4 regions of the Enterobacter sp. MGH 24 genome follow, and region 1 is predicted to be linked to each of the others. Evidence: predicted binding sites of a transcription regulator. Region 1 holds the regulator's gene; each other region holds the start of a gene.
What was found. The regulator CRP, encoded in region 1, controls carbon source genes, mostly activating them, when cyclic AMP is high. The targets are predictions, from matches to a motif close to ATGTGANNNNNNTCACAT.
Positions count from the first base shown of each region.

Region 1 (7,411 bases):
GATCATCACTCTATCCCCTCTCAGGAATTCCTGCCCGACAACGTTCACTATCAGTTGACCGAGCACGGCGGCCACGTCGGGTTTATCGGCGGCACGCTGCGCCGCCCGAAAATGTGGCTTGAGGCGCGCATTCCTGACTGGCTGACTCCTTATCTGGAGGGTGCAAAATGATTATTCCCTGGCAGGATCTGGCTCCCGAAACGCTCGATAATCTGATTGAAAGCTTTGTATTACGTGAAGGCACCGATTATGGTGAACAGGAACGCTCGCTTGAGCAAAAGGTCAACGATGTAAAGCGCCAGCTAAAAAGCGGCGACGTGGTGCTGGTGTGGTCAGAACTGCATGAGACGGTCAATATCATGCCCCGCAACGCGTTTCACGGCTGATCTTCCACCCTTTTCAGTCAGGGAGTTGCTATGTCTGCCAGACATCCGGTTATTGCCGTTACGGGGTCGAGTGGTGCGGGAACCACTACCACCAGCCTCGCATTTCGCAAGATTTTCGCCCAGCTGAATCTCCGTGCGGCGGAGGTCGAAGGCGACAGCTTTCACCGCTACACGCGTCCGGAGATGGACATGGCCATCCGTAAGGCGCGCGATCTGGGTAAACACATCAGCTACTTCGGCCCGGAGGCCAATGACTTCGGCCTGCTGGAACAAACCTTTATCGAGTACGGTCAGAGCGGTAAAGGGCAGTCCCGCAAATATCTGCATACCTATGATGAAGCCGTTCCCTGGAATCAGGTGCCGGGAACCTTTACCCCGTGGCAGCCGCTGCCGGAACCCACCGACGTCCTGTTTTACGAAGGATTGCACGGCGGCGTGGTCACCCCTCAACACGACGTGGCGCGCCACGTGGATCTGCTGGTCGGCGTGGTCCCTATCGTTAACCTGGAGTGGATCCAGAAGCTGACGCGTGACATGAGCGAGCGCGGCCATTCTCGCGAAGCGGTGATGGACTCCGTGGTGCGCTCCATGGAGGATTATATTAACTTCCTGACGCCGCAGTTTTCCCGCACCCATATCAACTTCCAGCGCGTGCCGACGGTGGACACCTCCAACCCCTTTGCCGCCAAAAGTATCCCGTCCCTGGATGAGAGCTTCGTGGTGATCCATTTCCGCAACCTCGACGGCATTGATTACCCCTGGCTGCTGGCCATGCTGCAGGGCTCGTTTATTTCGCACATGAATACGTTAGTGGTGCCGGGCGGAAAAATGGGGCTGGCGATGGAGCTCATCATGACGCCGCTGGTGGAGCGACTGATGGAAGGGAAGCAGATTGCGTGACGCCTGTTGCCGGATGGCGCTTCGCTTATCCGGCCTACGTTCGTGCAGTTGTAGGCCCGGTAAGCGCAGCGCCACCGGGCTTTGTTTTTTAAGCCTCGATCACTTCATACGAATGCGTGATTTTTACCGCTTTCTCCAGCATTAACGCCACAGAGCAGTACTTCTCCGCAGACAGGTCCACCGCACGCGAGACCGCCGCGTCTTTCAGCTCTTTACCGGTGACCACAAAGTGCAGGTTAATATGGGTGAACAGGCGTGGCGCCTCTTCGCGACGTTCTGACGTGAGTTTGACTTCACAATCCGTCACGTCATGACGACCTTTTTGCAGGATCGACACCACGTCAATTGCGCTGCATCCCCCTGCCGCCATTAGCACCATTTCCATTGGGCTTGGTGCTTTATCGCCGGAGTTACCGTCCATCAAAATCTGGTGTCCTGAAGCGGACTCGCCCAGGAACGTTAAACCTTCAACCCATTTCACGCGCGCTTGCATATTCTTAAACTCCAACGTTGCATTTTTGGTGACAGATTACGCGTGCGTTACATTTCTCGCAATGGAAGGCGACCTGCATCATGCTGAAGCGAGACACCAGGAGACACGCGGCGAAAGCTATGCTAAAACACTCTGGATGCTACAGTAATACATTGACGTTACACATGTATGCAGAGGACATCAAACTTTACTGGCTGCGAAACGTTACGGTAGCCGACTTCCCAGGGTATGGGTAAGAATTCGATTGCAACCCCAGAGTCCGGATGCATCTGATGACTCTGGTGACAGCTTATAACAGAGGATAACAGCGCATGGTGCTTGGCAAACCGCAAACAGACCCGACTCTCGAATGGTTCTTGTCTCATTGCCACATTCATAAGTACCCATCAAAGAGCACGCTGATTCACCAGGGTGAAAAAGCGGAAACGTTGTATTACATCGTTAAAGGCTCGGTGGCAGTGCTGATCAAAGATGAAGAAGGGAAAGAGATGATCCTTTCTTATCTGAACCAGGGCGATTTCATCGGTGAACTGGGCCTGTTTGAAGAGGGCCAGGAACGTAGCGCCTGGGTTCGTGCAAAGACAGCATGTGAAGTGGCTGAAATTTCTTACAAGAAGTTCCGTCAGCTGATTCAGGTTAACCCTGACATCCTGATGCGTCTTTCTTCCCAGATGGCGCGCCGTCTGCAGGTCACGTCAGAAAAAGTGGGTAACCTCGCCTTCCTGGACGTGACAGGCCGTATCGCGCAGACCCTGCTGAACCTGGCGAAACAGCCAGACGCCATGACCCACCCGGACGGCATGCAAATTAAAATTACCCGTCAGGAAATTGGTCAGATCGTCGGTTGCTCCCGTGAAACAGTGGGCCGTATCCTGAAAATGCTGGAAGATCAAAACCTGATCTCCGCCCACGGTAAAACCATCGTGGTCTACGGAACGCGTTAATTCCGCTTAAACGGCGTGCCATCGCAAGGTGTCACGCCGTTTTTGTCTCTACTCCCCATGTGGCGCAGGCTGATCTATCACCCGGAAGTTAACTACGCACTGCGGCAAACGCTGGTGTTGTGCCTTCCTGTGGCCATAGGTCTGATCCTCGGACACCTCCAGCAAGGCCTGCTGTTTTCCCTCGTGCCCGCCTGCTGCAACATCGCCGGTCTTGACACGCCGCATAAGCGCTTTTTTAAACGCCTGATTATCGGTGGCTGCCTGTTTGCTGGCTGCAGCCTCGCCGTACAGCTTTTACTGGCTCGGGATATCCCGCTGCCGCTGATCCTGACCGTACTGGCCATGACCCTCGGCGTGACGGCGGAAATCAGTTCGCTGCACGCCCGCCTGCTTCCCGCTTCGCTGATTGCGGCCATTTTCACGCTGAGCCTCGCCGGGAATATGCCGGTGTGGGAGCCGCTGCTGATCTACGCCCTGGGGACATTATGGTACGGGCTGTTTAACTGGTTTTGGTTCTGGCTGTGGCGGGAACAGCCGCTGCGTGAATCCCTGAGCCTGCTCTACGTGCAGCTTGCGGATTACTGCGAAGCCAAATACACCCTGCTCACCCAGCATACCGATCCGGAGAAATCCTTACCGCCGCTGCTGACGCGCCAGCAAAAGGTGGTGGATCTGATAAGCCAGTGCTATCAGCAGCTGCATATGCTCGCCGCCAACAAGAACCACGAGTACAAGCGGCTGCTGCGCACCTTCCAGGTCGGGCTGGATCTGCAGGAGCATATCTCCGTTAGCCTGCACCACCCGCAGGAGGTGCAAAAGCTGGTCGAGCGCAGCCACGCCGAAGCGGTGATCCGCTGGAACGCGCAGACCGTCTCGGCACGCCTGCGGGTGCTGGCCGATGATATTCTCTATCACCGCTACCCGACGCGCTTTAGCATGGATAAACAGCTGGGCGCGCTGGAGAAAATCGCCCGTCAGCATCCGGATAACCCCGTCGGCCAGTTTGCCGCCTGGCACTTCAGCCGTATCGCGCGCGTGCTGCGCACCCAGCGCCCGCTTTATCCCCGCGACCTGATGGCGGATAAGCAGAAACGGCTGCCGCTACTGCCCGCGCTCAAAAGCTATCTTTCTCTTAAATCGTCCGCCCTGCGCAACGCCGCAAGGATTAGCGTGATGCTCAGTACCGCCAGCCTGATGGGCATGGCGCTGCATCTGCCGAAACCCTACTGGATCTTAATGACCGTGCTGTTTGTCACCCAGAACGGCTACGGCGCGACGCGGGTGCGTATTCTGCACCGGGCTGGCGGAACGATGGCCGGGCTGATCATTGCGGGCGTGACGCTGCACTTCCACGTGCCGGAAGGCTATACCCTGGCAGGCATGCTGGCGATCACGCTGGTGAGCTACCTGATTATCCGCAAAAACTACGGCTGGGCGATGGTGGGCTTTACGGTGACGGCGGTATATACCCTGCAGCTGCTCACGCTCAATGGCGAACAGTTTATTGTCGCCAGGCTGATTGATACTCTGATCGGCTGTCTGATTGCCTTTGGCGGCATGGTCTGGCTGTGGCCGCAGTGGCAAAGCGGACTGCTGCGCCAGAACGCCCACGACGCGCTGGAAGCCGACCAGCAGGCCATTCGCCTGATCCTGAGCGACGACCCGCAGCCCTCCCCGCTGGCGTATCAGCGGATGAAGGTCAACCAGGCACACAATGCGCTGTTTAACTCGCTCAACCAGGCCATGCAGGAGCCGGGCTTTAACTCGCACTATCTGGCAGACATGAAGCTCTGGGTGACGCACAGCCAGTTTATCGTCGAACACATTAACGCCATGACCACGCTGGCGCGCGAGCACACGATGCTGACGCCGGATCTGGCGCAGCGCTATTTGCAGTCGTGTGAAATTGCGTTGCAGAGGTGTCAGCAGCGTCTGGAGTATGACTCGCCGGGCGAGTCGGGAGATTCGAACATTCTGGAAGCGCCGGAGACGTTAACCCACGGGCCAATGAGCACCCTGGAGCAACATTTGCAGCGCGTTCTGGGACATCTGAACACCATGCACACCATTTCGTCGGTGGCATGGCGTCAGCGTCCGCATCACGGGGTTTGGTTAACGCGCGTGTTAAAGCGAACCGAGTATTAGCCTTTAACGATCTTCGCGACCGCCGCGGCAAAGCGGATTAACCCGTCTTCGATGTCTTTGTCTTCTACCACCAGCGACGGCGCAAAGCGCATCACGTCCGGCCCCGCGTTCAGCACCATCACCCCTTCGTGCGCGGCGGCGTGCAGGAAATCACGCGCGCGGCCTTTGTACTGCGGCTTCAGCTCGGCGCCAATCAACAGCCCCATCCCGCGGATTTCGCTGAACACGTCGTACTGCTCATCAATCTTTTGCAGGTGTTTTACGAACAGCTCGCGCTTTGCGCTCACGGCGTTCAACACCTCCGGCGTGTTGATAATGTCGAATGCAGCGCCCGCCACGGCGCTCGCCAGTGGGTTACCGCCGTAGGTAGAGCCGTGAGAGCCGACGTGGAACGCCGAGGCGATCTCCTGCGTCGTGAGTACTGCACTCACCGGGAAACCGCCGCCGAGCGCTTTGGCGCTGGTCAGAATATCCGGCGTTACGCCGTAGTGCATATAGGCGAACAGATCGCCGGTGCGCCCCATCCCGCACTGCACTTCATCGAAGACCAGCAGCGCCTGATGCTCGTCGCACAGGGCGCGCAGCCCTTTCAGGAATTCCGGGGTTGCCGCGGTCACGCCGCCTTCACCCTGGATCGGCTCGACCACCACCGCGCAGGTATGGTCGTCCATTACCGCTTTCACCGCGTGCAGATCGTTAAACGGCACGTGGACGATATCGGCCGGTTTCGGGCCAAACCCGTCGGAATACTTCGGCTGGCCACCAACGGAGACGGTAAAGAAGGAGCGTCCGTGGAAGGCATTGTGGAAGGCGATGATTTTGGTTTTATACGGGCTGTGGCGCGTTGTCGCGTAGTAGCGCGCCAGCTTGAAGGCGGTTTCGTTGGCTTCGGTGCCGGAGTTCATAAACAGCACGCGCTCGGCAAACGTGGCATCAATGATCTTACGCCCCAGGCGCAGCGCCGGTTCGTTGGTAAACACGTTGCTGGTGTGCCACAGGGTTTCGCCCTGAGTTTTCAGCGCTTCGACCAGCGCGGGATGGCAATGACCCAGCGCCGTGACCGCAATCCCGCCCGCGAAATCCACATACTCTTTACCCTGCTGATCCCATACGCGGCTGCCCTTTCCCTTCACCGGGATAAACTCAGCCGGTGCATAAATCGGCAGGATCACTTCATCGAATGTCGCGCGGGTAATTGCTGGTTGTTCAGTTGCCATGTCATGACCATCCATTTTATGTCACAATGATTGTGAAAATATAATCACAAAATATGCATAAAAAATCACAGTAAGGCAACAGATATTCAGCGATGGAGGAAATTTGCCAGCAGCGCGTGCCCCTGCTCGCTGAGGATGCTTTCCGGGTGGAACTGCACGCCTTCGAGATCCCATTCGCGGTGGCGAATTCCCATGATCTCCTGCGTATCGCTCCAGGCGGTCACCTCAAAGCAGGCGGGCAGCGTCGGCGGGTCAATCACCAGCGAATGGTAGCGCGTCACGGTTAACGGGTTATTGAGCCCCGTGAATACCCCGGTGCCGGAGTGCGTGACCGGAGAGGTTTTACCGTGCATCACTTTGGCGGCGCGCACGATGGTGGCACCAAACGCCTGGGCAATGGCCTGATGGCCCAGACAGACGCCCAGGATCGGCAGCTTGCCGGCATAGTGCTGGATAACCTCCAGCGAAATACCCGACTCTGACGGCGTACACGGCCCCGGAGAAATCACGATTTTCTGCGGAGCCAGCGTCTCGATATCGGCGAGATCGATCTCATCGTTGCGGCGGACAACCACCTCTGCACCCAGTTCACAAAAATACTGGTAAAGGTTCCAGGTGAAGGAATCGTAGTTATCAATCAGCAGAATCATGGCGGCTCCCGAAAAAAATGCCGCCCTATTCTACTCAGATTCCCGCGCTTCGCTCACTACTTTGGCAAAGATAGCGTTTAACGCGGTTAAATCTCCCGTTGCGCCACTTCGGTTAGCCGCCACCCACTGCTCGGGATCGATATCGCGCCAGTCCAGCGCATAGCCCGCGTGGAGTGCCAATTGCTCGAAGAAAACGCGCTGGGCAATACCGTTGCCGCGCATGAAGGGATGCAGCATGTTGATTTCGCAGTAATAGTGGCTAACTCTGTCAACAAACGCCGCTTTCTCAAGACCCACAAGATACTTTTCGCTTTCCAGCGCCGCCATCAGCTCGTTGCCCATCTTTTCGATGTACTCAAAGTGGCAGAAGGGAATGTCTCCTTTAAAAATATCGTCGGTACGGAGCTCGCCAGCCCGCTTCATCTCGCTGCGGTACAAATGACGATGAATAAGGCACAGATGGGGCAACCCGGGCGCGGAAGGCCCAAGCCCCAGCGTCTCAATATGGGGTTCTGAGGGACCATTACCTTTTTCAAGGAGACAACTGGCCTGTAAATTGACGTTACGCTGCTGCTCCCAGAGACGGGATTTTTGCTTGTCGGTGAGTTTTTTCACTTAACGCCTCCCTGAATAGTCCGTTTGCCACAAGTATAAGCAGCAAAACGCGCTTTCGCAG
Region 1 covers NZ_KI535657.1:1,031,605-1,039,015, forward strand. The annotation lists gene L370_RS16820 (hydrolase) at 1-171, shown strand, start outside; gene L370_RS16815 (YheU family protein) at 168-386, shown strand; gene L370_RS16810 (phosphoribulokinase) at 417-1,286, shown strand; gene L370_RS16805 (OsmC family protein) at 1,375-1,779, opposite strand; gene crp (cAMP-activated global transcriptional regulator CRP) at 2,091-2,723, shown strand; gene L370_RS16795 (YccS/YhfK family putative transporter) at 2,781-4,868, shown strand; gene L370_RS16790 (bifunctional acetylornithine/succinyldiaminopimelate transaminase) at 4,865-6,085, opposite strand; gene pabA (aminodeoxychorismate synthase component 2) at 6,172-6,735, opposite strand; gene L370_RS16780 (putative adenosine monophosphate-protein transferase Fic) at 6,766-7,350, opposite strand.

Region 2 (7,411 bases), 730 kb from region 1:
CGGGAAGCCTGCTTTGCCCAACATACTCGGCACAACGATGACGGAATAAACCATCGCCAGAAATGTTGTCAAACCGGCAACGATTTCCTGGCGCACGGTGCTGCCGCGGGCCGAAATTTTAAACATGGCGTCAAGTGAACCGCCAGTACGCGCAGATGGCGTAGACATAGAAAACATCCCCTGAGAGTTTTTTAGGAAGTCCGTAAGCGAGGTGGAGACGCCACTGCCAGCTGAACGTCAAATCCTTGTGTTGCGTTTGCGACGAAAGGGCGTCACAAAAAAAGCAAACGTTTAGCTCCGCGCTTACAAACGGGTGGTCAAATTAAGGCAAACGATTATCTAGCGTAATCCCCGCCCTTTTCAACTGAACTTTCTCGTTTTTCGCTAAAATTCACTTATGACGCTGAAGAAATAAACAGAGGATGCGCAAACGTTATCGTCTATGCGCAATTTGTTTACATTTCAGTCCTCACCCGGAATAGATAACGGGCCACCCTGTTGCAGCGTTTTTTGCCAGCCAGGGCTATTCTCAACCTTTGTCTTCCATGCCTGAATATGCGGCAGATTAGCGATACCGCCGCGTGCCAGCAGGGCAAAGATGGGAAAGCTCATCTGAATGTCGGCCATGCTGAGCGTATCCCCGGCAAACCAGCTGTTTTTAGCAAGGTGCGACTCAATAAAGCGCGCATGGGTTTCCAGCTGACGGTTGAGATACGCTTTCTGCACCCCCTGCCCCAGCGCTTTACCCAGGGTTCTGATACCAAACGGCACCGGCGGCTTGCCGAGGCTGTTGAAGACCAGCTTCATTAACAGCAGCGGCATCAGCGATCCTTCGGCGTAATGCAGCCAGAAGCGATATTGCACCTTATGCGCCGGATCCAAAGGCTTAAGGCGTGACGCGGGATCGTACGTTTCCTGCAGGTACTCCAGGATAGCGCCCGACTCCGCAAGGATCAGTCCGTTATCTTCGATGACCGGTGATTTACCCAGCGGATGCACCTTTTTGAGCGCCTCCGGTGCCAGCATGTTCTTTTCGCGCTGGTAGTGAACGATCTCATAAGGCAGGCCGAGTTCTTCCAGCGCCCAAATCACGCGGTGCGAGCGTGACTGGTTAAGGTGGTGTACCGTGAGCATGGTTTTCTCCTGTTATTCATACTTTTTAACTATAGAAAATTGAACAACACCGCGAAAAAAATTCGGCTAAAAACCGGTCAGCGACGCTGGCGAAAAAACGGGTCTTGCATAGAATTAAAGTGTCAGCACAATCCGGAACCTCCCCAACCAGCTCGACACTGAGGGGTGCTGATGTCGGGGGAAACCCTCCCGTGAACCAGCGGGATAGAGTGAAAGACAAAGACCGGGAAAAACTAAAGCGCCCTTATGTGGCGCTTTAGTTCTTTATAATGCTTTTTGCCGGGTGGCGGCTGCGCCTTACCCGGCCTACATTTGACGGTTTGGTAGGCCGGGTAAGCTAAGCGCCACCCGGCGAATGGGCTACACGCACGCTCAATCTTCTTCCAGCAGCCGCGCCCCCGTTCCCTGCTCACCCAGCCTGTCGCCGGGGTTACGCAACGGACAATCGCTCCGCGACAGGCAGCCGCAGCCGATACAGCCATCCAGCTCGTCGCGCAGGGCGACCAGCGTATGGATACGCCTGTCCAGCTCTTCACGCCACTGGGACGACAGCTCTTTCCACTCTTTCGGGCTAAGCGTGTGCCCTTCCGGCAGCACGCCAAACGCCTCGCCGATCGTGGCCAGGGGAATTCCGATTCGTTGCGCAATTTTGATAATCGCGACGTAGCGGAGCACGTCGCGGGTATAGCGGCGCTGGTTGCCCCCGTTACGGATACTCTTAATTAACCCTTTGCTTTCATAGAAGTGGAGCGCCGATACCGCAACGCCGCTTCGCTTTGCCACTTCGCCGGGGGTTAACAGCGCTTTAATTCGCGGCAATCTCTTTTCCATAAAACCTCTTTACCTCAAGTTAACTTGAGGAATTATACTCCCCCGCAGAGAAAACGACGAATTAACCGAGATAGTTGTATCTACAGAGGGGCAACCTTATGTCGCATCAGCAGATTATTCAGACGCTTATTGAATGGATTGATGAACATATCGACCAACCGTTGAACATTGATGTGGTCGCTAAAAAGTCGGGCTATTCGAAATGGTATTTACAGAGAATGTTCCGCACGGTCATGCATCAGACGCTGGGCGAGTACATTCGCCAGCGCAGACTGCTGCTGGCGGCGCAGGCGCTACGCTCAACGCAGCGGCCCATTTTTGATATCGCGATGGATCTTGGCTATGTGTCGCAACAAACCTTTTCCCGCGTGTTTCGCCGCGAGTTTGACCGCACGCCGAGCGACTATCGCCACCAGTTGAATTAATTACCCTCAGTGTAAAGGCTGCTGCTGCCAGGTCATAAATTCCTGGGGCGGCATCGCTTTTGCGAAGTGCCATCCCTGACAAAACTGGACGCCGCGCTTCAGCAGCCAGCTTACCTGCTCTGCCGTCTCTACCCCTTCCGCAATGGTTTTCAGCCGCAGGCTTTGCGCCATCTCGATAATATGCTCGGCGATCAGGTGGCTGGTGCTGTTGGTCGTTAGGGTATCGATAAACGATTTATCGATTTTCAGAATATCCACGTTCAGCGAGTAGAGGTTGTGCAGGTTCGAATAGCCGGTACCGAAATCATCAATCGCGACTTCATAACCCGCCTGACGGAAAGCCTGAATCACCGGCGTGGTTTTTGGCACATCGATAAAACCGCGTTCCGTCACTTCTATTTTGATTTGCTGCGCACGGACGGCGTAGTGGTGAGCCTTGTCGGAAATCATGGCGATCAGCCGCGAGGAGTGGAAATCCGTGGCCGACAGGTTAATCGAAATATAGAGATGCGGGTGCTCGGCCAGGAAATGGCCCAGATCGTTGAATACTTCCTCAACGACATAGTCCGTAATCCGCTCGCTCATCCCCTCATTTTCCGCCAGCGGAATAAACTCCGCCGGGCTCATCACCTGCCCGTTAAAACCGGGCCAGCGTAACAACGCCTCCGCGCCCACGCACTGGTTGTTCTTGATATCAATAATCGGCTGATAGTGCACGCAAAGCTGTCGTTTGTTCAGCGCCCGGTGCAGTAAGCGCCCCGGCGAATTGAGCTCACGATGGGTACGAGACCATACCAGCAAAATAATAATGCTGCAGATCATGCCCAGCGGTAGGGTCAACGTCGCCTGGTGATAAAGCGTTTCATAAAAGCGTTTATTCGATGTCGACACAATGGCCGCAATAGGTCTTTTGGGGGATGTTACGATCGTATAAAAGCGATTATCTTTTTGAAATACCGATTCCTTATCCCGAATCATCGAATTTAATAAAGAAACATTGGCTTTCTGGCTCACGGAAAAGAAAGCATTGGTTACCGTGTCGTACACCCCCCAGGAGAGAGAATGATCTGCGGACATGACTTCGCTGTATGAAAGCGGGTTGACGACCACCACATAATTTCCGCGCTGCATATATGTCATTTTATAGCCAGTATAAAATGGGGTATCGCGATAATAATAGATAGCGACGTCAGGTTTACGCGTGTAATTAGCGACAGGAATGGCGTAGGGGTGATCCGGTGTAAAAACGGTCGAACAAAGAAAATTCTGACCTTCCGCGTAAATTAAATCGGCGACAAACAGACGGCCACGAACAACGTTCAGCATATATTGACGATGTCCCGGCGTGCAACGCTCACCCTGATATTTTTTAGCCTCGTTCCGGGCCAGATCAACCTGTTGAATAACCAGTTCTGTTTTGTCTAATGCCAGTTCGGCAAATGTCCGTAGCTGGGCGCTTGTTTCAGACACGGCTCGTAGCTGGGCAAACCATAGCGCAAGCATCACCGGCAGCATAACTACCATGATGATCCCTACCATCCTGAGCATTTTGCGCCGCGCGCTACGATTCATTTCCCGCCCTATATCCCTGCATGTTGTACGCCTGTAGTAATGAAGGCCGGATGCTTTGTTAAACAGGTGATTACGTTGCATGAATCATGCGAAGTTAGCAACTGACTTTTGGTATTAAAAATCTTAAATTTCGTTATGACGATAATATTTTCCCGTAAGCTAAACTATAAGTATTCGTTCCGTTTCAATTAAGGAAAATAATTATCCAGCCCGCAAGGGCGGTGGGAAGATAACACACCAGGCGATTGTTGATTAAGCCAAACGTCTGACAGCATGAAAAAAGTACAACTTCATCATGACGTTTTATGCTATTTACTCTGGGCTTTTGTGTTCGTTGATTTATAAATAATCAGTCTTTACCACACTATTTTCAGGATCGGCTGAGAATAACCCTCTTTTATAAAAACCGAATTTGAGGTACCCCCACTCGCCCGATGGGCGCTTCCGCCGCGCTGTGGGTCCGCCCCCCTCCAGCGCCAAAGGTACAACCAGCCTGCCCGCTCTCCTTTCCGGAGGAATAAAATCCTCTTTTTTGATCGCACAGATACTGGCGAATAAATCAACAAACGTGATATAGTTCACACATATTTTGTAACGAGAAACACTGTTTCATTCAGTTCGTCTGTTTTGTAGAGGATGGGTTTTATGGCAACCATTACTACCAGCATGGTTCTTCTGCGTTGGCCTTTGTTGAGTGCGGTACTGATGTTTTTAGCCAGCACGCTGAACATTCAGTTTCGCAAATCTGACTATGCGGGTCTTGCTGTTATCAGCACCCTGCTGGGGCTGGGTGCGGCCTGCTGGTTTGCAACGGGTCTGCTTGGCATCACTCTGCTGGATATCGCCGCCGTCTGGGAAAATATTAAAGTGGTGATGGTTGAGGCGATGAGCCACACGCCGCCCGACTGGCCGATGGTGATTACCTGATCCCTTACGGAATAAAAAAACCCAGACCATGGTCTGGGTTTTTTGTCTTAAGCACTCGGAAATCAGAACGGAATGTCGTCGTCGAAATCCATTGGCGGTTCGTTAGACGGCGCCGGAGCAGACTGCTGCTGCGGACGTGACTGTGCGCCGCCGCTGAACTGGTTGCCGCCCTGCGGCTGCTGAGGCTGACCCCAACCGCCCTGCTGCTGGCTCTGACCACCACCTGCTGGTGCACCACCGCCCTGACGGCCACCCAGCATCTGCATGGTACCGCCCACGTTAACCACGACTTCAGTGGTGTACTTCTCAGCACCGGACTGATCGGTCCATTTACGGGTACGCAGCTGGCCTTCGATATAGACCTGAGAACCTTTACGCAGATACTCACCGGCCACTTCGGCCAGTTTGCCAAACAGCACTACTCGGTGCCATTCGGTCTGCTCTTTCATCTCACCGGTCGCTTTATCACGCCAGGATTCGGAAGTAGCCAGCGTAATGTTGGCAACTGCGCCACCACTCGGCATGTAGCGTACTTCCGGGTCCTGGCCCAGATTACCGACGAGAATCACCTTGTTTACGCCTCTGCTGGCCATGTTCGTGTCTCCTGAATACGTTTCTTAATAGTGTAAACGCGCGAGTGTACCATTTCCATGCTGCACTTTGATAGTTGCGTAGCACGTTCCAGAGTTCTCTCGCAACTCGGCATTGTTACACAGCCAATCAGAAAATGCATTCCAATACTGTATATTCAAACAGGTCAAATTGTGTCATAATTAGCCGTTTCTGACAGCCGTTTGTCCTTCAAACAAACCAGGCAATCCGTGTTCCAACCGGGAAAGGTGAATGGATAAGATCGAAGTTCGGGGCGCCCGCACCCACAATCTCAAGAATATCAACCTCATAATCCCTCGCGACAAACTCATTGTCGTGACCGGGCTTTCGGGGTCTGGCAAATCCTCACTGGCCTTCGACACTTTGTATGCCGAAGGACAGCGTCGTTACGTTGAATCACTCTCTGCGTACGCGCGTCAGTTCCTGTCGCTGATGGAAAAACCGGATGTCGACCATATTGAAGGGTTGTCCCCTGCTATCTCTATTGAGCAGAAGTCCACCTCGCATAACCCGCGTTCAACGGTCGGTACCATTACCGAAATTCATGACTACCTGCGTCTGCTGTATGCCCGCGTGGGTGAGCCGCGCTGCCCGGACCACGACGTTCCGCTGGCGGCCCAGACCGTAAGCCAGATGGTGGATAACGTGCTGTCGCAGCCGGAAGGCAAACGCCTGATGCTGCTGGCGCCGATCATCAAAGAGCGAAAAGGCGAACACACCAAAACGCTGGAGAACCTGGCAAGCCAGGGCTATATCCGCGCGCGTATCGACGGCGAGGTGTGCGACCTGTCCGATCCGCCAAAGCTGGAGCTGCAGAAGAAGCACACCATCGAAGTGGTGATTGACCGTTTCAAGGTGCGCGACGATCTCGCCACGCGTCTGGCGGAATCCTTTGAAACGGCGCTGGAACTCTCTGGCGGCACGGCCGTGGTCTCCGACATGGACGACCCAAAAACGGAAGAGCTGCTCTTCTCCGCCAACTTCGCCTGCCCGATTTGCGGCTACAGCATGCGCGAGCTGGAACCGCGCCTGTTCTCATTCAACAACCCGGCGGGCGCGTGCCCGACGTGTGACGGCCTGGGTGTTCAACAATATTTCGACCCGGACCGAGTGATTCAAAACCCGGAGCTGTCGCTGGCGGGCGGCGCCATTCGCGGCTGGGACAAGCGTAACTTCTACTACTTCCAGATGCTGAAATCGCTGGCGGAGCACTACAAGTTCGACGTTGAAGCCCCGTGGGCCAGCCTGAGCGCGAACGTGCACAGAGTGATCCTGTTCGGTTCCGGCAAAGAGAACATCGAGTTCAAGTATATGAACGATCGCGGCGATACCTCCGTGCGTCGCCACCCGTTCGAAGGGGTGCTGCACAACATGGAGCGCCGCTACAAAGAGACCGAATCCAGCGCGGTGCGCGAGGAGCTGGCGAAGTTCATCAGCAACCGCTCCTGCGCCACCTGTGAAGGCACGCGTCTGCGTCGCGAAGCGCGCCACGTGTTTGTGGAAAACACGGCGCTGCCGACCATCTCAGACATGAGCATCGGCCACGCGATGGACTTCTTCAACAACCTGAAGCTCTCCGGCCAGCGCGCGAAAATTGCCGAAAAAGTGCTGAAAGAGATCGGCGATCGCCTGAAGTTCCTGGTGAACGTTGGCCTGAACTACCTGACGCTTTCCCGCTCGGCGGAAACGCTCTCCGGCGGTGAGGCCCAGCGTATCCGTCTGGCGAGCCAGATTGGTGCGGGTCTGGTAGGCGTGATGTACGTGCTGGATGAACCGTCCATCGGCCTGCACCAGCGCGACAACGAGCGTCTGCTCGGGACGCTGGTTCACCTGCGCAACCTCGGCAACACGGTCATCGTGGTCGAGCACGATGAAGATGCGATCCGTGCGGCTGACCACGTCATCGACAT
Region 2 covers NZ_KI535657.1:1,757,254-1,764,664, reverse strand. The annotation lists gene ghxP (guanine/hypoxanthine transporter GhxP) at 1-168, opposite strand, end outside; gene L370_RS13485 (glutathione S-transferase family protein) at 463-1,134, opposite strand; gene soxR (redox-sensitive transcriptional activator SoxR) at 1,507-1,965, opposite strand; gene soxS (superoxide response transcriptional regulator SoxS) at 2,064-2,390, shown strand; gene L370_RS13500 (EAL domain-containing protein) at 2,397-3,962, opposite strand; gene L370_RS13505 (YjcB family protein) at 4,608-4,889, shown strand; gene ssb1 (single-stranded DNA-binding protein SSB1) at 4,952-5,482, opposite strand; gene uvrA (excinuclease ABC subunit UvrA) at 5,733-7,411, shown strand, end outside.
Region 2: a site for CRP is predicted at 4,529-4,546, ahead of L370_RS13505 (YjcB family protein). Genes of this name have one in related genera too.

Region 3 (7,411 bases), 3.3 Mb from region 1:
TGGGGCTTGGGTTAATCAGCGGTATTGGTCTTTTTATTTTATGTTTTGTCTTTGGTCTGCAACCGGGTAAGCCGCCGGTAGACGTTATGCTGACCATCCTCGCGGTGATTGGTTGTGCCGCTACGCTGCAGACCGCCGGCGGCCTCAACGTCATGATGCAGTTTGCTGAACGTCTGCTGCGCAAACACCCGCAGCACATCACCCTGCTCGCCCCTTTCACCACCTGGATGCTGACCTTTCTGTGCGGCACCGGGCATGTGGTCTACACCATGTTCCCCATCATTGCGGATATCGCCCTGAAAAAAGGGATCCGCCCGGAGCGCCCCATGGCCGTGGCCTCGGTGGCATCACAGATGGCGATTACGGCTTCCCCCGTTTCCGTTGCCGTCGTGTCGCTGGTCTCCATCCTGGCGGCCCAGCATGGGATCGGCCACGCGTGGGGGATCCTGGAAATTCTCGCCGTGTCGGTTCCCGCTTCGCTTTTCGGCGTGGCCATTGCGGCCCTGTGGAGTTTACGCCGCGGAAAAGATTTGGCTGATGACGTGGAGTTTCAGGAAAAGCTGAAAGATCCTAAGCAGCGCGAGTTTATCTACGGCGGTACGGAGACGTTAATGAATCAGCGTTTCCCTAAACAGGCCTACTGGTCCACGTGGATTTTCTTTGCCGGTATTGCCGTGGTTGTCCTGCTGGGGGCATTCCCTGAACTGCGCCCCGCCTTTGAGCTGAAAGGCAAAATGACGGCGCTGTCGATGAACCTTGTCATTCAAATGATGATGTTAATTGCGGGCGCCGTGATGCTGATGGCCTGTAAGGTCAATGCGTCGGCGATTTCCAACGGTGCGGTGTTTAAGGCCGGTATGGTGGCGATCTTCTCGGTGTTCGGCGTGGCGTGGATGAGCGATACCTTTTTCCAGGCGCATCTTGATGAGCTAAAGCTGGCGCTGGAAGGCGTGGTGAAAAGCCACCCGTGGACGTATGCCATTGTGCTGTTTCTGGTGTCAAAACTGGTGAACAGCCAGGCGGCTGCGCTGACGGCCGTTGCGCCTATGGGCCTGATGCTCGGCATCGACCCGAAAATGCTGATCGCCTTTTTCCCGGCGTCATACGGCTATTTTGTCCTGCCGACCTATCCAAGTGATTTGGCCTGCATCGGATTTGACCGTTCAGGCACGACCCGCATCGGCAAATTTATCATCAACCACAGCTTTATTCTGCCAGGGCTGATTGGGGTAAGCTGCGCGTGCGCGGCGAGCTACCTGCTGGTCCAGACGTTCTTCTAACCGCATCAAAGGGCGACACATGCCGTCGCCCATTTCCCTGCTTTAGTGGGACTCACCCTGCGGGGTGAATCGCAGCTCAATCAGCGCGATGGCTTTCTGGATCGCACGAAGCGTGACCGGGTCAGCGGCAGCAGGATGGCTGGCGAAATCGATGTTTTTCAGCTGCGTAGACATCTTCTCGCGCACTTCAACCGGCGCAATCACGTCCAGAACATCAAGAATTTGTTTGATCACCAGCTGACAGGCGACAACGTCAGAGACCAGTTCCTGATCGGCGCTCAGGTTTTGTGACATGGGGGTTTTCTCCTTATTTAAAGGCCGCCATAGTATCAAAACACGCCCCCTGACATCTTCCCTTCGTCGCCTGCAGGCACAAAAAAACCCGCCGAAGCAGGTTTTTTTATCAGAACATGGCGCCCGGCGGCACGTCTTTGAACGTGCGGCAGTAATTGGCCCACATGCTTTTCAGGATTTTGCGCAGTTTCACGATGGTGCTCCATTAACTTGTTATACAACTTTATCGTCAACGTGCTTATAATATGACCATTATCACAAAAATCAACATTTTTGTGATGCACATCACATTTCTATCAGGGCATGGTCTGAAAGCGCTGACCTTTGACCCGTTGCGAAGAGTGAGGGCAGATTGTCCGGCTATTCCAGGCATTGCAGTGGGCATCTGCGGGTACGATAACGTATTTCCATCCACTCAGAGCGAACCATGAAAAGAGTCATTGTAGCCGGCACAATCCTGCTGCTCGCGGGGTGTAGTATCAACCGCCAGGCTGAAGTCAGCAGCCTCGACGCGCCGAACGGCATCGTCCGCCTCGACTACGGCCAGGCAGCGCTGCAAAATGCGTATTCCGATGAGTATGTAAATAACGGCACGGCGGCAAAAGCGTGTCAGAGTATGGGGTATGCCACAGCCTCAGCCTATGGTCAGCCCATTAAAACCTGCACCCTGACGAGCGGCTCTTTGTGCCTGAACGAGAGCGTGACTATCCAGTATAAATGTATGGGCTACGCCGTTAACCCTAAGTCAAATAATCCGTGGTATTAATCGAAGCTGCCAGCGCGTGCTGGCGGTTTATTTTATTACGAACAAAAACAATTCTCATTATTAGGTTATAAAAATCGCCAATGCGTTTTATTCCCATTCGTATTTTAAATAAATAAAATAAAAATTTTACGTTTTGCAAATAATTAAATAACAAATTATAGTGTCGCTCATTGTGAACCAGAAATAATAATCCGGAGCGTCACCATGCTGAAAACTGAAATGATCGACAAGCTCAACGCACAAATGAATCTTGAGCTTTTTTCATCCCTGCTCTACCAGCAGATGAGCGCGTGGTGCAGCTATCACAGCTTCGAAGGCGCGGCTGCGTTTCTGCGTCGTCACGCTCAGGAAGAGATGACCCACATGCAGCGTCTGTTTGATTATCTGACGGATACGGGCAGCCTGCCGCGCATTGAAACCGTGACGTCACCGTTTGCCGAGTATAATTCTCTCGATGAACTGTTCCGCGCCACCTACGAGCACGAGCAGCTGATCACGCAGAAAATTAACGAACTGGTTCATGCCGCGATGACCAGCCAGGATTATCCAACCTTTAATTTCCTTCAGTGGTACGTCGCTGAACAACACGAAGAAGAGAAGCTGTTTAAATCCGTGCTGGATAAATTATCTCTGGTGGGGAAATCCGGCGAAGGTCTTTACTTTATTGATAAAGAACTTTCCACTCTCGATACGCAGAATTAATTTCAGCGCGGTGCCGGTTTCCGGCACCGCGTTAATTGACCTTCCCTCCCCCGCATCTAAATACCCATTTTATTCCCCGTACGCCCTGTTTACGTCACGCCTGACCGTCGCCCCACGTCGTCGAATTGCCGGCAGCGCAATACGTAAACCTTTCATTACACCCCTTGTAACGGTGGTTTGACGAATTACCCCTTTTGCCTTACTCTGCGCCGCAGATTTATTCGCGGTTAAGCATCGTTGTAGAGGAAAGCGTGAAAAACAGAACCCTGGGAAGTATTTTTATCGTCGCCGGAACGACGATTGGCGCAGGAATGCTGGCAATGCCCCTGGCAGCCGCGGGCGTGGGATTTAGCATGACCCTGCTGCTGCTGGGCACGCTCTGGGCGCTGATGTGCTACACCGCCCTGCTGCTGCTTGAGGTTTACCAGCACGTGCCCGCCGACACCGGTCTGGGTTCGCTTGCGGCACGCTATCTGGGACGCTACGGCCAGTGGATAACCGGCTTTAGCATGATGTTCCTGATGTACGCCCTGACCGCCGCCTATATCAGCGGCGCCGGGGAACTTATCGCCTCCAGCGTCAACGACTGGTTTGGCTCTGACATTACCCCGGCGACGGGGGCTATCTTCTTTGCGCTCATCGGCGGCGGCGTGGTCTGCGTGGGGACATCGCTGGTCGATCTGTTTAACCGCTTTCTGTTCAGCGCCAAAATTCTCTTCCTGATTATCATGCTGGTGCTGCTGGCGCCGCACGTGCACAAGGTCAACCTGCTGACGCTGCCGCTGGAAAAAGGGCTGGCGCTTTCCGCGATCCCGGTCATTTTCACCTCGTTTGGCTTCCACGGCAGCGTGCCGAGCATCGTCAGCTATATGAACGGCGATATCCGCAAGCTGCGTCGCGTCTTTGTAATCGGCAGCGCGATCCCGCTGATCGCCTATATTTTCTGGCAGCTGGTGACGCTGGGCAGCATTGACTCCTCAACCTTTATTGGGCTGATGGCGCAACACGCTGGCCTGAACGGTTTTTTGCTGGCGCTGCGCGAAGTCGTCACCTCCCCGCACGTGGAGCTGGCGGTACACCTGTTTGCCGACCTGGCGCTGGCAACCTCGTTCCTGGGCGTGGCGCTCGGCCTGTTTGATTACCTGGCCGACCTGTTCCAGCGTCGCAATACCGCGGCTGGACGGTTGCAGACGGGGGCCATCACCTTCCTGCCGCCGCTCGCTTTTGCGCTGTTTTACCCACGCGGGTTTGTAATGGCGCTGGGCTATGCGGGGGTGGCGCTCTCTATCCTGGCCCTGCTGCTCCCTTCCCTGCTGGCGTGGAAAAGCCGCCAGCAGCATCCTCAGCAAGGATATCGCGTGGCGGGCGGAAAACCGCTGCTGTGCGTTGTGTTTGGCTGTGGGGTGGTGATTATTCTGGTGCAGGTGTTGATTGCAGCCGGGATGCTGCCGGAAGTGGGTTAAATAAAAAAAAGGGGCTATCATCAGCCCCTTTTTTTATCAGTGCAAACAGCAGCTCTTAAACTTCTTCCCGCTGCCGCAAGGACACGGATCGTTACGACCAACCTTCGTGCCGTTCACCGTCGGCTTCTTCACTTCCGGCTGCTGCGGGTTGTTAACCCAGTATTGATATAAACGCAGTGCCGCAGGCTGGATGCTTTCGATGCTGGCGATATACTCCTCTTCGGACAGTTCATCCAGCTTTTCGCTGTTCTCTTCCGTCCCGTGCAGCGCAATCACCTCAAGATCGGCCTTCAGGGCTTCCGGCAAGGCTGACCAGTCCGTCAGCGCCACGCCGCGCATATAGCCATAGCACCACTCTTCCACCACGGTATAGCTCTCACCGTCAACGTCGTTGTAACCGAACATCGGTTCAAACTGATCCGGATACTCGCTCAGGCGCTCGGCAATATCGTTCATATGCTTAAAGCAGAGATCGATAAAACGGTTCATCTCACGATCGTTTTTCCAGCGCGGAATGTACTTCTCGCCACCCCACACCGCCACCAGCCAGGCATCTGGCTCAACGACAACAGGACCGGAAAGCACTGCGGTAAGCATGCCGTCCAGTTCGGACACGTCAATCACGGACGCGTCATCATGGCCGTAAGACATTAACGTCTCTTCAAGCCACGCCATTTCGCTTTCATTCAATGGGCCTTCAGTCATCGCTGACACTCCTGCAAAAAAGGAAACGATCCTAACACATCTCTCACGCCTCTCCGGGCTGAAGTTTAGGTCTTTATTGCTGCAAAAACGTGCAAATCGTGACCGTTGCACAACTTATGGGCTTTATTGTTAACGATATGTGATCTCCGCTGTAATTTCTTCTCCTTCCGCAAGGCGGCATAACGCGGCGCTCTATACTCAAACATGTCGCATGCCCGTCAATGGGTTAACCATTCTGGCAACGTTTTTGCTTAACGTTCTTCGCGCGATCCTGCGCAGGGAAATCTCGCCGTAATATGCAGGATGCCGTCTGTATCTTGTTCGTTTAGTGCATTTTGTTCTTGCTCGTGTTTCGGATTGGCTGCGCCGTCGGGCGTTCGGGTTTACGCCGTGGTGCAAAAACCTCTTTGCTAAGGAACATAATAATGTCGCTGAAATTTATCAGAACTCCCCTTTCTCTCGTGTTGGCCGGTTGCCTGGTGACGGCGTTTTCCGCCCGGGCAGATATTGTGATTGGCGTGGCCGGGCCGTTCACCGGTCCGAATGCCACCTATGGCGATCAGTACTGGCACGGCGCAACGCAGGCCGCTGAAGACATCAATGCCGCAGGCGGCATTAACGGCGAGAAGATCAAACTGGTTCAGGGAGATGACGCCTGTGAGCCCAAGCAGGCCGTGGCCGTTGCCAACCGTTTAGTTGACCAGGATAAAGTCAACGCCGTGGTCGGCCATTTCTGCTCCTCTTCCACCATGCCCGCCTCCGAGGTGTATAGCGACGCAGGCATTATTGCGATTACCCCCGGCTCAACTAACCCGCTGATCACCGAGCGCGGCATGAGCGACATGTTCCGCATGTGCGGCCGCGATGACCAGCAGGGTCAGGTGGCCAGCGACTTCATCATCGACAAGCTGAAAGCCAAGCGCGTGGTGATTATTCACGATAAAGACACCTATGGTCAGGGTCTGGCTGACGCCACCAAAGCGGCGCTGGCGAAACGCGGGGTTCAGGATGTGATGTATGAGGGGTTATCCCGCGGTGAAAAAGACTTTAACGCGCTGGTGACGAAGATCGGCGCGCAGAAACCGGACGTCGTGTTCTTCGGCGGCTGTCACCCGGAAGCCGGTCCGCTGGTTCGCCAGATGCGCGAACAGGGCGTGCAGGCGAAATTCTTCTCCGGCGACTGTATTGTCAACGAAGAGATGGTGACCGCCGCGGGTGGCCCGCAGTACACCAACGGTATTTACATGACCTTCGGTAAAGATCCGCGCCTGATCCCGGACGGTAAAGCGGTTATCGAGAAATTCCGCGCCGGTAAATTTGAACCGGAAGGTTACACCCTTTACTCCTATGCCTCCGTCCAGGCCATTGCCGCGGCCTTCAAGGCGACCGGCGGCAAGGACTCCGCCAAAGCCAGCGAGTGGCTGAAAGCCAATTCCGTCGACACGGTGATGGGCAAAAAAGCCTGGGACAGTAAAGGCGATCTGAAAGTGTCTGACTACGTGGTTTATCAGTGGGACGACAAAGGAAAATATAAGGAAGTGCAGTAACGGGACGGAGTCACGCTCAACGTCGGCGGGGTTGCCCGTCGGCGCGTAATAAACATCAGGCTGTGCGGCTCGCGCAGCCTATAAAACGAGCGCGCTAAGATGAGTACATTCTTCCTGCAACAGTTAATCAATGGCTTAACGCTTGGCTCCGTCTATGGCCTGATCGCCATCGGCTACACCATGGTGTACGGCATTATCGGCATGATCAACTTCGCCCACGGCGAAGTGTATATGATTTCCGCCTATCTCTGCGCCATTGGCCTGGCGCTGCTCTCTTTCTTCGGTCTGCAGTCGTTTCCGCTGCTGATCCTCGGGACGCTGGTATTCACCATCGTGGTGACCGGCGTGTACGGCTGGACTATCGAGCGTATCGCCTACAAGCCGCTGCGCAACTCCACGCGTCTGGCGCCGCTGATCTCCGCCATCGGGATGTCGCTCATCCTGCAAAACTACGCGCAGCTGAGCCAGGGTCCGCGCCAGCAGGGGGTGCCGACCATGCTGGACGGCGTTATTCGCCTGCATCTGGGTGACGGGTTCGTGCAGATAACCTACACCAAGGTGTTTATTCTGATCGCCTCGTTTGCCGGCATGCTGGTGCTCACCTGGATAATCAACCATACCCGGCTGGGCCGGATGTGCCGCGCGGTGCAGCAG
Region 3 covers NZ_KI535657.1:4,295,490-4,302,900, forward strand. The annotation lists gene L370_RS01915 (anaerobic C4-dicarboxylate transporter) at 1-1,280, shown strand, start outside; gene L370_RS01910 (DUF2766 family protein) at 1,323-1,574, opposite strand; gene azuC (stress response protein AzuC) at 1,684-1,767, opposite strand; gene yecR (YecR family lipoprotein) at 2,002-2,340, shown strand; gene ftnA (non-heme ferritin) at 2,545-3,042, shown strand; gene tyrP (tyrosine transporter TyrP) at 3,354-4,505, shown strand; gene L370_RS01890 (YecA/YgfB family protein) at 4,542-5,210, opposite strand; gene L370_RS01885 (branched-chain amino acid ABC transporter substrate-binding protein) at 5,636-6,757, shown strand; gene L370_RS01880 (ABC transporter permease subunit) at 6,857-7,411, shown strand, end outside.
Region 3: a site for CRP is predicted at 1,848-1,865, ahead of azuC (stress response protein AzuC). Genes of this name have one in related genera too.

Region 4 (7,411 bases), 3.7 Mb from region 1:
GGCTGAAGAGCAACTTAGACGTTTGTCGCAGTATCCTGCAGGAGATGCGCTTCCTGAAGCTGAAAAGACCCAACTGGAACTGCATCTTAAACAACTGGCAGCGCGGTATGCTCTGATAAAACAGGGTTCTTCTGCTCAGTGAATGCTGGCGGCGGACAGGTGAATATGCTGGAAAAAGCGAGGAGGTTAAAGTGTCCCCTGCAGGAATCGAACCTGCAACTAGCCCTTAGGAGGGGCTCGTTATATCCATTTAACTAAGGGGACGAGGCGGCACGAGTATAGCGTTATTTACACTTTGCGTTAAGCACATCGCCGCCTGACTGCTCAAAGAGTCACCATTCAGGTCGATTTTTTTGTCGATTTATCATCATTTTCCCGTGCCTTAAGCTCCGCTTTGCGTTTGTTCGACATGTCGTTACGGATTTGGGCATGGCTTAAAAGCGCGAAGATAAACGTTCCGCCGCAGATATTTCCCGCCAGCGTCGGAAGGGCGAACGGCCAGAAAAAATCGCTCCAGTGAAGCGTACCGTTAAAGACCAGATAGAGGATTTCCACGGTGCCGACCACAATATGCGTGGTGTCTGCCAGCGCAATCAGCCAGGTCATGAGTATGATCACCACGATTTTAGCGCTCCCCGCTGAAGGAAACATCCAGACCATCGTGGCGATAATCCAGCCAGAGATGATGGCATTTGAGAACATCTCGACCGGGGTGTTTTTCATCACATCCATGCCAATTTTCACAAACGCATCCCGGGTGGGTTCATCAAAGATCGGCATATATTCAAACGCCCATGCCGCGATGCCCGTGCCGATAATATTACCCAGCAGGACTACGCTCCATAGACGCATCAATAAACCGAAATTGCCGAGGGTGGGGTTTTGCATCACCGGCAGAACGGCAGTCACCGTGTTTTCAGTAAACAGCTGCTGGCGGGCCATGATGACAATAATAAAGCCGAAGGTATAGCCGAGATTTTCCAGTAAAAATCCGCCGGGTACGCCTTCGAGTTGAACATGAAATATCCCTTTTGCGAGGAGTGACGCGCCCATTGAGAGCCCGGCAGCGATAGCTGACCAGAAGAGGGCCATCGCGTCGCGCTCCATCTCTTTTTCGCCATCCTGACGTATATGCTCGTGGATGGCCATCGCGCGGGAGGGGAGGCGATCTTCGTCAATTTCTATCTTCTCACCGCGCGCTTTCTCCTCGCTTTCAATTTCAAGATCCTCAGTGTTCTCGCCAATTTTTTCTTCATTCACGTCTTTCATATTTGCTCCCGGAGGTTGATCTTTCTGTTAAGCGTAGCGGCTTTTATCGGGATGCCTGTGGGGATGCTCTTAAATTGGCGGCAATGACAACAAAGGTGATACATCTCTTTCAAAGACATTATAAAATTGGCAGCGAAACGAATTCCAAAAGCCAGGCTATGCTGAGATCAGAGTCACGGTGATTACTGCCCGTAATTGTGCTCATAGACATCGGTAAACGTGCTGTTACAATCGCTTGCACGTTTACAGACGGAGCGTCAACGGCTCCGTTACGGATGGCAATCAACGATAGCCATACTGAACAGGGAGATATTTATGAAACTTCGGCTGTCGGCGCTTGCGCTTGGCGCGACGATGCTTGTGGGCTGCGCCAGCTCCGGTGAGCAAACGGGACGCTCCGATCCTCTCGAAGGATTTAACCGCTCAATGTATAGCTTCAACTACAACGTACTGGACCCGTATGTGGTTCGTCCGGTGGCAGTAGCATGGCGCGATTATGTTCCACAACCTGCGCGTAACGGGCTAAGTAACTTTACCAGCAACCTCGAAGAGCCTGCGGTAATGGTGAACTATTTCCTGCAGGGTGACCCGTATCAGGGGATGGTCCACTTTACCCGCTTCTTCCTGAACTCCATTCTGGGGATGGGGGGCTTTATTGATGTCGCAGGCATGGCGAACCCGAAACTGCAGCGTGAACAGCCGCACCGTTTTGGTAGTACGCTGGGACATTATGGTGTCGGCTACGGCCCTTACGTTCATCTGCCGTTCTATGGCAGCTTCACCGTGCGTGATGACGGCGGTGATATGGTCGATACGCTGTATCCAGTTCTGTCGTGGCTGACCTGGCCGCTGTCGGTGGGTAAATGGACGGTGGAAGGGATTGAAACTCGCGCGCAACTGCTCGACTCGGATGGTCTGCTGCGCCAGTCTTCTGACCCGTACATTATGGTACGTGAAGCGTACTTCCAGAATCATGACTTTATTGCCAACGGCGGTAAGCTGAAGCCAGAAGAGAATCCAAACGCGAAGGCGATCGAAAACGAACTAAAAGACATCGATTCGGAGTAAATAAAAAAGGTGAGCAATGCTCACCTTTTTTTGATTTCAGCGCGATTAGAACGCGTAGTTGAAGTTCGTACCGAACAGCCAGGCTTTACCTTCAGAGGTAAACTCGTAAGGGCCTTCCTGGAACGTCACTTTCTGACCGTGCATATAAGATACGCCCGCATCGATGGACGCATTCTCGTTGAACGCATACGTCGCGCCTGCGCTTAACCAGAAGCGGTCCTGATCCGGAATAGAAATGGAACGTTTATCTGCCGGAACCGGGCTGTCGTCAAATGCGATACCGGAGCGGAAAGTCCAGTTTTTATCGTAGTAGTAGGTGGTACCCAACGCAATACGATAGGCGTCGTGGAAGCTTTCGTCCTTATAGAACAGCGTTTGACCATTGGTTCCGGTTGCTTTCAGCTCCTGGAACTGGCTCCAGCTGGTATAGGCCAGGCTGTAGTGAATAGCCCATTGTGGTGCAACGCGGTTGTAACCGGAGACTTCCCACATTTCTGGCAAATGCAGCGACAGTGAGCCTGGTACGGTCTGGTTTGACGTTCCCCAAGGAATGGTGGTGCCAGCACCTGGAACCAGATTGTTCACAGGCGTCAGGATGCCGCTCTTGTAATCGCCGTCGAAGTCAATTTTGACTTCAGAACGATAGGTCAGGCCCCAACGGTTGTTTTTGTCCAACTCGTACAGGATGCCGGCGTTCCAGCCATAGCCCCATTCATCACCTTTAAGACTGGCAATTTTGTTGCTGTTTCTTGGCAGACTGGAGGTTTGTTCCCCGGCATAACGTTCGATTTTGGCATCGGCGTAGACGGCATCAAAGCCCAGACCAAAGCTCCAGCTGTCGTTCAGGCGATAAGCACCGCTCAGGTTCAGGTTCAGCGTAGTAAGGTCTGTTTTACCGCCGTATTCACCTGCCGGGTAGTTGTTATTGAACTCGGTAGCAAGGCCGTAGTTAGACGTTACGGATGCACCCCAGCCAAATTGTTCATTGATAGGCGCAACGAAGTGCAGGTTCGGGATCCATGCTGTTGGGGCAATATTGTCCGCTTTAAGGCTCGCACCCGTATAAGGCGACTTACCAGAAACGTTGACATCAGGATCGATATAAACCGCACCGGCAGAAAATGTCGGACGATCAAACATCATGATCAATGCAGGGTTACGACTCGCGTTACCTGCATCATCAGCAATAGCGCCTTCCCCGGAATATGCACGGCCAAGGCCAGAGGAAGAAAATTCGTTTAACTGAAAGCCCGCTGACCAGGCGGAAGTGGAGACGAGTGCCACTGCGACTGCCAGCGCAGTCTTGTTGAACAGGGTTTTCTGGCTCATGACCATAACCTCATTGAGTTATTTTTATTCAATAATTGTTACATACCGTAACAGGAGCGCGAAGTGTAGGGTCTGAGGTATGACAGACAAATCAGACCAGTGGCCAGAGTATAGGTCCGACCAGCCGGAATGTTGCAAGTTTGTTTATTAATATTTTCAAACATGTTTCGTGAAACGAGATCTGGTTGGCAAAATTGTGACCATCGCGACTCACCCAAAAGGGTGGTTTTTGTTTTAGATCATTTTTTAGTGTGATATTGGTCACTTATCCGATTTTGCGCCATTAACGGCTGGAGAGAGCCCGAGCCGGGGCGTAAAATAGCAGCATCGTGTTTATCTCGCGCGCTGCGCGAATACAGAGGAAATTGAGCTATGAGTAAATGCAGTGCTGATGAAACCCCGGTTTGCTGCTGTATGGATGTTGGGACCATCATGGACAACACCGATTGCACCGCGTCTTACAGCCGTGTGTTCACCAACCGCGCCGAAGCGGAAGAGACCTTGGCCGCGCTGAGCAAGCGTGCGCGTGATGTTGAATCCGATCCGTGTGAAATTAAGTCGACCTTTACCGAAGTGGAAGGCGGCGTGAAGCTGGACATCGACTTTGTTTTCGCCTGCGAAGCAGAAACGCTGATTTTCCAGTTAGGCCTGCGTTAATCCTTAATTGCCCGGCGGCGCTTCGCTTGCACGGGCCTACGATCGTGTAGGCCGGGTAAGGCAACGCCGCCACCCGGCAACAAACCGCACAAATGCCTCTGCCATGCAGGGGCATTTTCTTTTTCTTCTCTGTGCCTTAGCTCGCACTTTTTCGTTTCCCCGATTGGCTGAATGTAAAAAAATGGTTAAGACTATTATCAGGTCAGACCACTTTATGTTTGCGAAAAATTTTTTACAGGGGAGTGTTATGAGTCAGGCATTACCGCTTATTACCCGTCAGGGCGATCGCATTGCCATAGTCAGTGGATTGCGCACGCCATTTGCGCGTCAGGCAACGGCGTTCCATGGCATACCGGCCGTCGACCTGGGGAAAATGGTAGTGGGGGAGATGCTGGCTCGCAGCGAAATTCCGCCTGAGGTCATCGAACAGCTGGTATTCGGTCAGGTCGTGCAGATGCCTGAAGCGCCCAACATTGCGCGGGAAATCGTCCTCGGTACCGGGATGAACGTGCATACGGATGCCTACAGCGTCAGCCGCGCCTGTGCAACCAGCTTCCAGGCCGTGGCTAACGTCGCTGAAAGCCTGATGGCGGGCACGATCCGCGCCGGGATTGCGGGTGGGGCGGACTCCTCTTCGGTGCTGCCGATTGGGGTCAGTAAAAAGCTAGCGCGCATCCTGGTGGATGCCAATAAAGCCCGTACGACGGGTCAGAAACTCAAACTCTTCTCGCGTTTACGCCTGCGCGACCTTATGCCCGTACCACCTGCCGTCGCGGAATACTCCACCGGCCTGCGCATGGGCGATACCGCAGAACAGATGGCTAAAACGTACGGCATTACCCGTGAACAGCAGGATGCCCTGGCGCATCGTTCACATCAGCTTGCGGCAAAAGCCTGGTCTGAAGGCAAGCTGACCGACGAGGTCATGACCGCCTATATTCCTCCTTACCGTGAACCGCTCGCGGAAGATAACAATATTCGCGGCACCTCGACGCTTGCGGATTACGCAAAGCTGCGTCCGGCGTTTGACCGCAAACACGGCACGGTGACGGCGGCGAACAGTACGCCGCTCACGGATGGTGCCGCTGCCGTGATCCTGATGACAGAATCCCGCGCGAAGGAGCTGGGCATCACTCCCCTGGGCTATTTACGCAGCTATGCCTTCACCGCCATTGATGTCTGGCAGGACATGCTGTTAGGTCCGGCGTGGTCCACGCCGCTGGCGCTGGAGCGCGCGGGGCTAACGCTGGCTGATTTAACCCTGATTGATATGCACGAAGCGTTTGCTGCGCAAACTCTGGCAAACGTTCAGCTGCTGGCAAGCGAGCGTTTCGCGCGCGATGTACTGGGCCGCGCCCACGCCACAGGCGAAGTGGATCAGAGTAAATTCAACGTGCTGGGCGGCTCTATCGCCTATGGTCATCCGTTTGCCGCCACAGGGGCGAGGATGATCACACAAACGTTACATGAACTCCGTCGCCGTGGCGGCGGGTTTGGCCTTGTCACCGCCTGTGCGGCGGGCGGTCTTGGCGCAGCAATGGTTCTGGAGGCTGAATAATGGATATGCCATCTGCATTTAATCTGACGGTTCGCCTCGATAACGTGGCCGTTATCACTATTGATGTGCCTGATGAAAAGATGAATACCCTGAAGGCCGAATTTGGTGTTCAGGTGCGCGCGATGCTAAAGCAGATCCGCGACAACAAAGCCATTCGCGGCCTGGTGTTTATCTCTGCCAAGCCGGATAACTTTATCGCCGGGGCGGATATCAACATGATCGCCCGGGCGCAAAGCGCGCTCGAGGCCGAAGAGCTGGCGCGTCAGGGCCAGCAGGTGATGGCGGAGATCAACAGCCTGCCGATCCCGGTCATCGCCGCGATCCACGGCGCCTGTCTGGGCGGCGGGCTTGAGCTGGCTCTGGCGTGCCACAGCCGGATTTGTACTGACGATGCGAAAACCATCCTGGGTTTGCCGGAAGTGCAGCTGGGCCTGCTGCCTGGCTCCGGCGGAACGCAACGGCTGCCGCGCCTGGTGGGCGTCAGCACCGCGCTGGAGATGATCTTAACCGGTAAACAGCTGCGTGCCCGTCAGGCGCTGAAAGCCGGTCTGGTCGATGACGTCGTGCCGCAGTCCATTTTGCTGGAGGCCGCCGTTGCGCTTGCGCTGAAAGGGCGTCAGGCAAGACGTCCTCTGCCGGTACGTGAGCGCGTGCTGGCTGGCCCGCTGGGAAGAACGCTCCTGTTCAACATGGTGGGCAAAAAGACCGAACAAAAAACCAAAGGCAATTACCCGGCAGCAAAGCGGATCCTTGAAGTGATCGAAACCGGGCTGTCGCAGGGCAGCAGCAGCGGCTATGCCGCTGAAGCGAAAGCTTTTGGCGAACTGGCGATGACGCCACAGTCTCAGGCATTGCGCAGCATCTTCTTCGCCAGTACGGACGTGAAAAAAGATCCCGGTAGCGAGGCGCAGCCCGCTCCGCTGCGGGCCATTGGCGTGCTGGGTGGCGGGCTCATGGGCGGCGGAATCTCTTTTGTTACCGCCAGCAAAGGCAAATTGCCGGTACGAATCAAAGACATTACTCCTAAAGGGATCAACCACGCGCTGCAGTACAGCTGGCAGAACCTTGATCAAAAGGTCAAACGCCGCCATATCAAGGCAAGCGAGCGCGATAAAACCCTGGCGATGATCTCCGGCACGACGGATTACAGCGGTTTTGCGCACCGCGATCTGGTGATTGAAGCCGTGTTTGAGGATCTGGCGCTTAAGCAGCAGATGGTGGCAGACGTTGAGCAACATTGCGCCCCGCATACCATTTTTGCCTCCAATACGTCGTCATTACCGATTGGCGATATCGCGGCGAAAGCCGTGCGTCCGGAGCAGGTAATCGGACTGCACTTCTTTAGCCCGGTCGAAAAAATGCCGTTGGTGGAAGTGATTCCGCACGCGACCACCAGTCCGCAAACTATCGCCACGGTAGTCAAGCTTGCGAAGAAGCAGGGGAAAACGCCGATCGTGGTAGCAGATAAAGCCGGCTTCTACGTTAACCGCATTCTGGCTCCCTACATTAATGAAGCAATGCGGTTGCTGA
Region 4 covers NZ_KI535657.1:4,711,257-4,718,667, reverse strand. The annotation lists gene L370_RS00065 (VasL domain-containing protein) at 1-142, shown strand, start outside; tRNA gene L370_RS00070 (tRNA-Arg) at 193-264, opposite strand; gene L370_RS00075 (formate/nitrite transporter family protein) at 340-1,269, opposite strand; gene mlaA (phospholipid-binding lipoprotein MlaA) at 1,585-2,337, shown strand; gene fadL (long-chain fatty acid transporter FadL) at 2,383-3,666, opposite strand; gene L370_RS00090 (YfcZ/YiiS family protein) at 4,039-4,323, shown strand; gene fadI (acetyl-CoA C-acyltransferase FadI) at 4,571-5,881, shown strand; gene fadJ (fatty acid oxidation complex subunit alpha FadJ) at 5,881-7,411, shown strand, end outside.
Region 4: a site for CRP is predicted at 3,916-3,933, ahead of L370_RS00090 (YfcZ/YiiS family protein). Genes of this name have one in related genera too.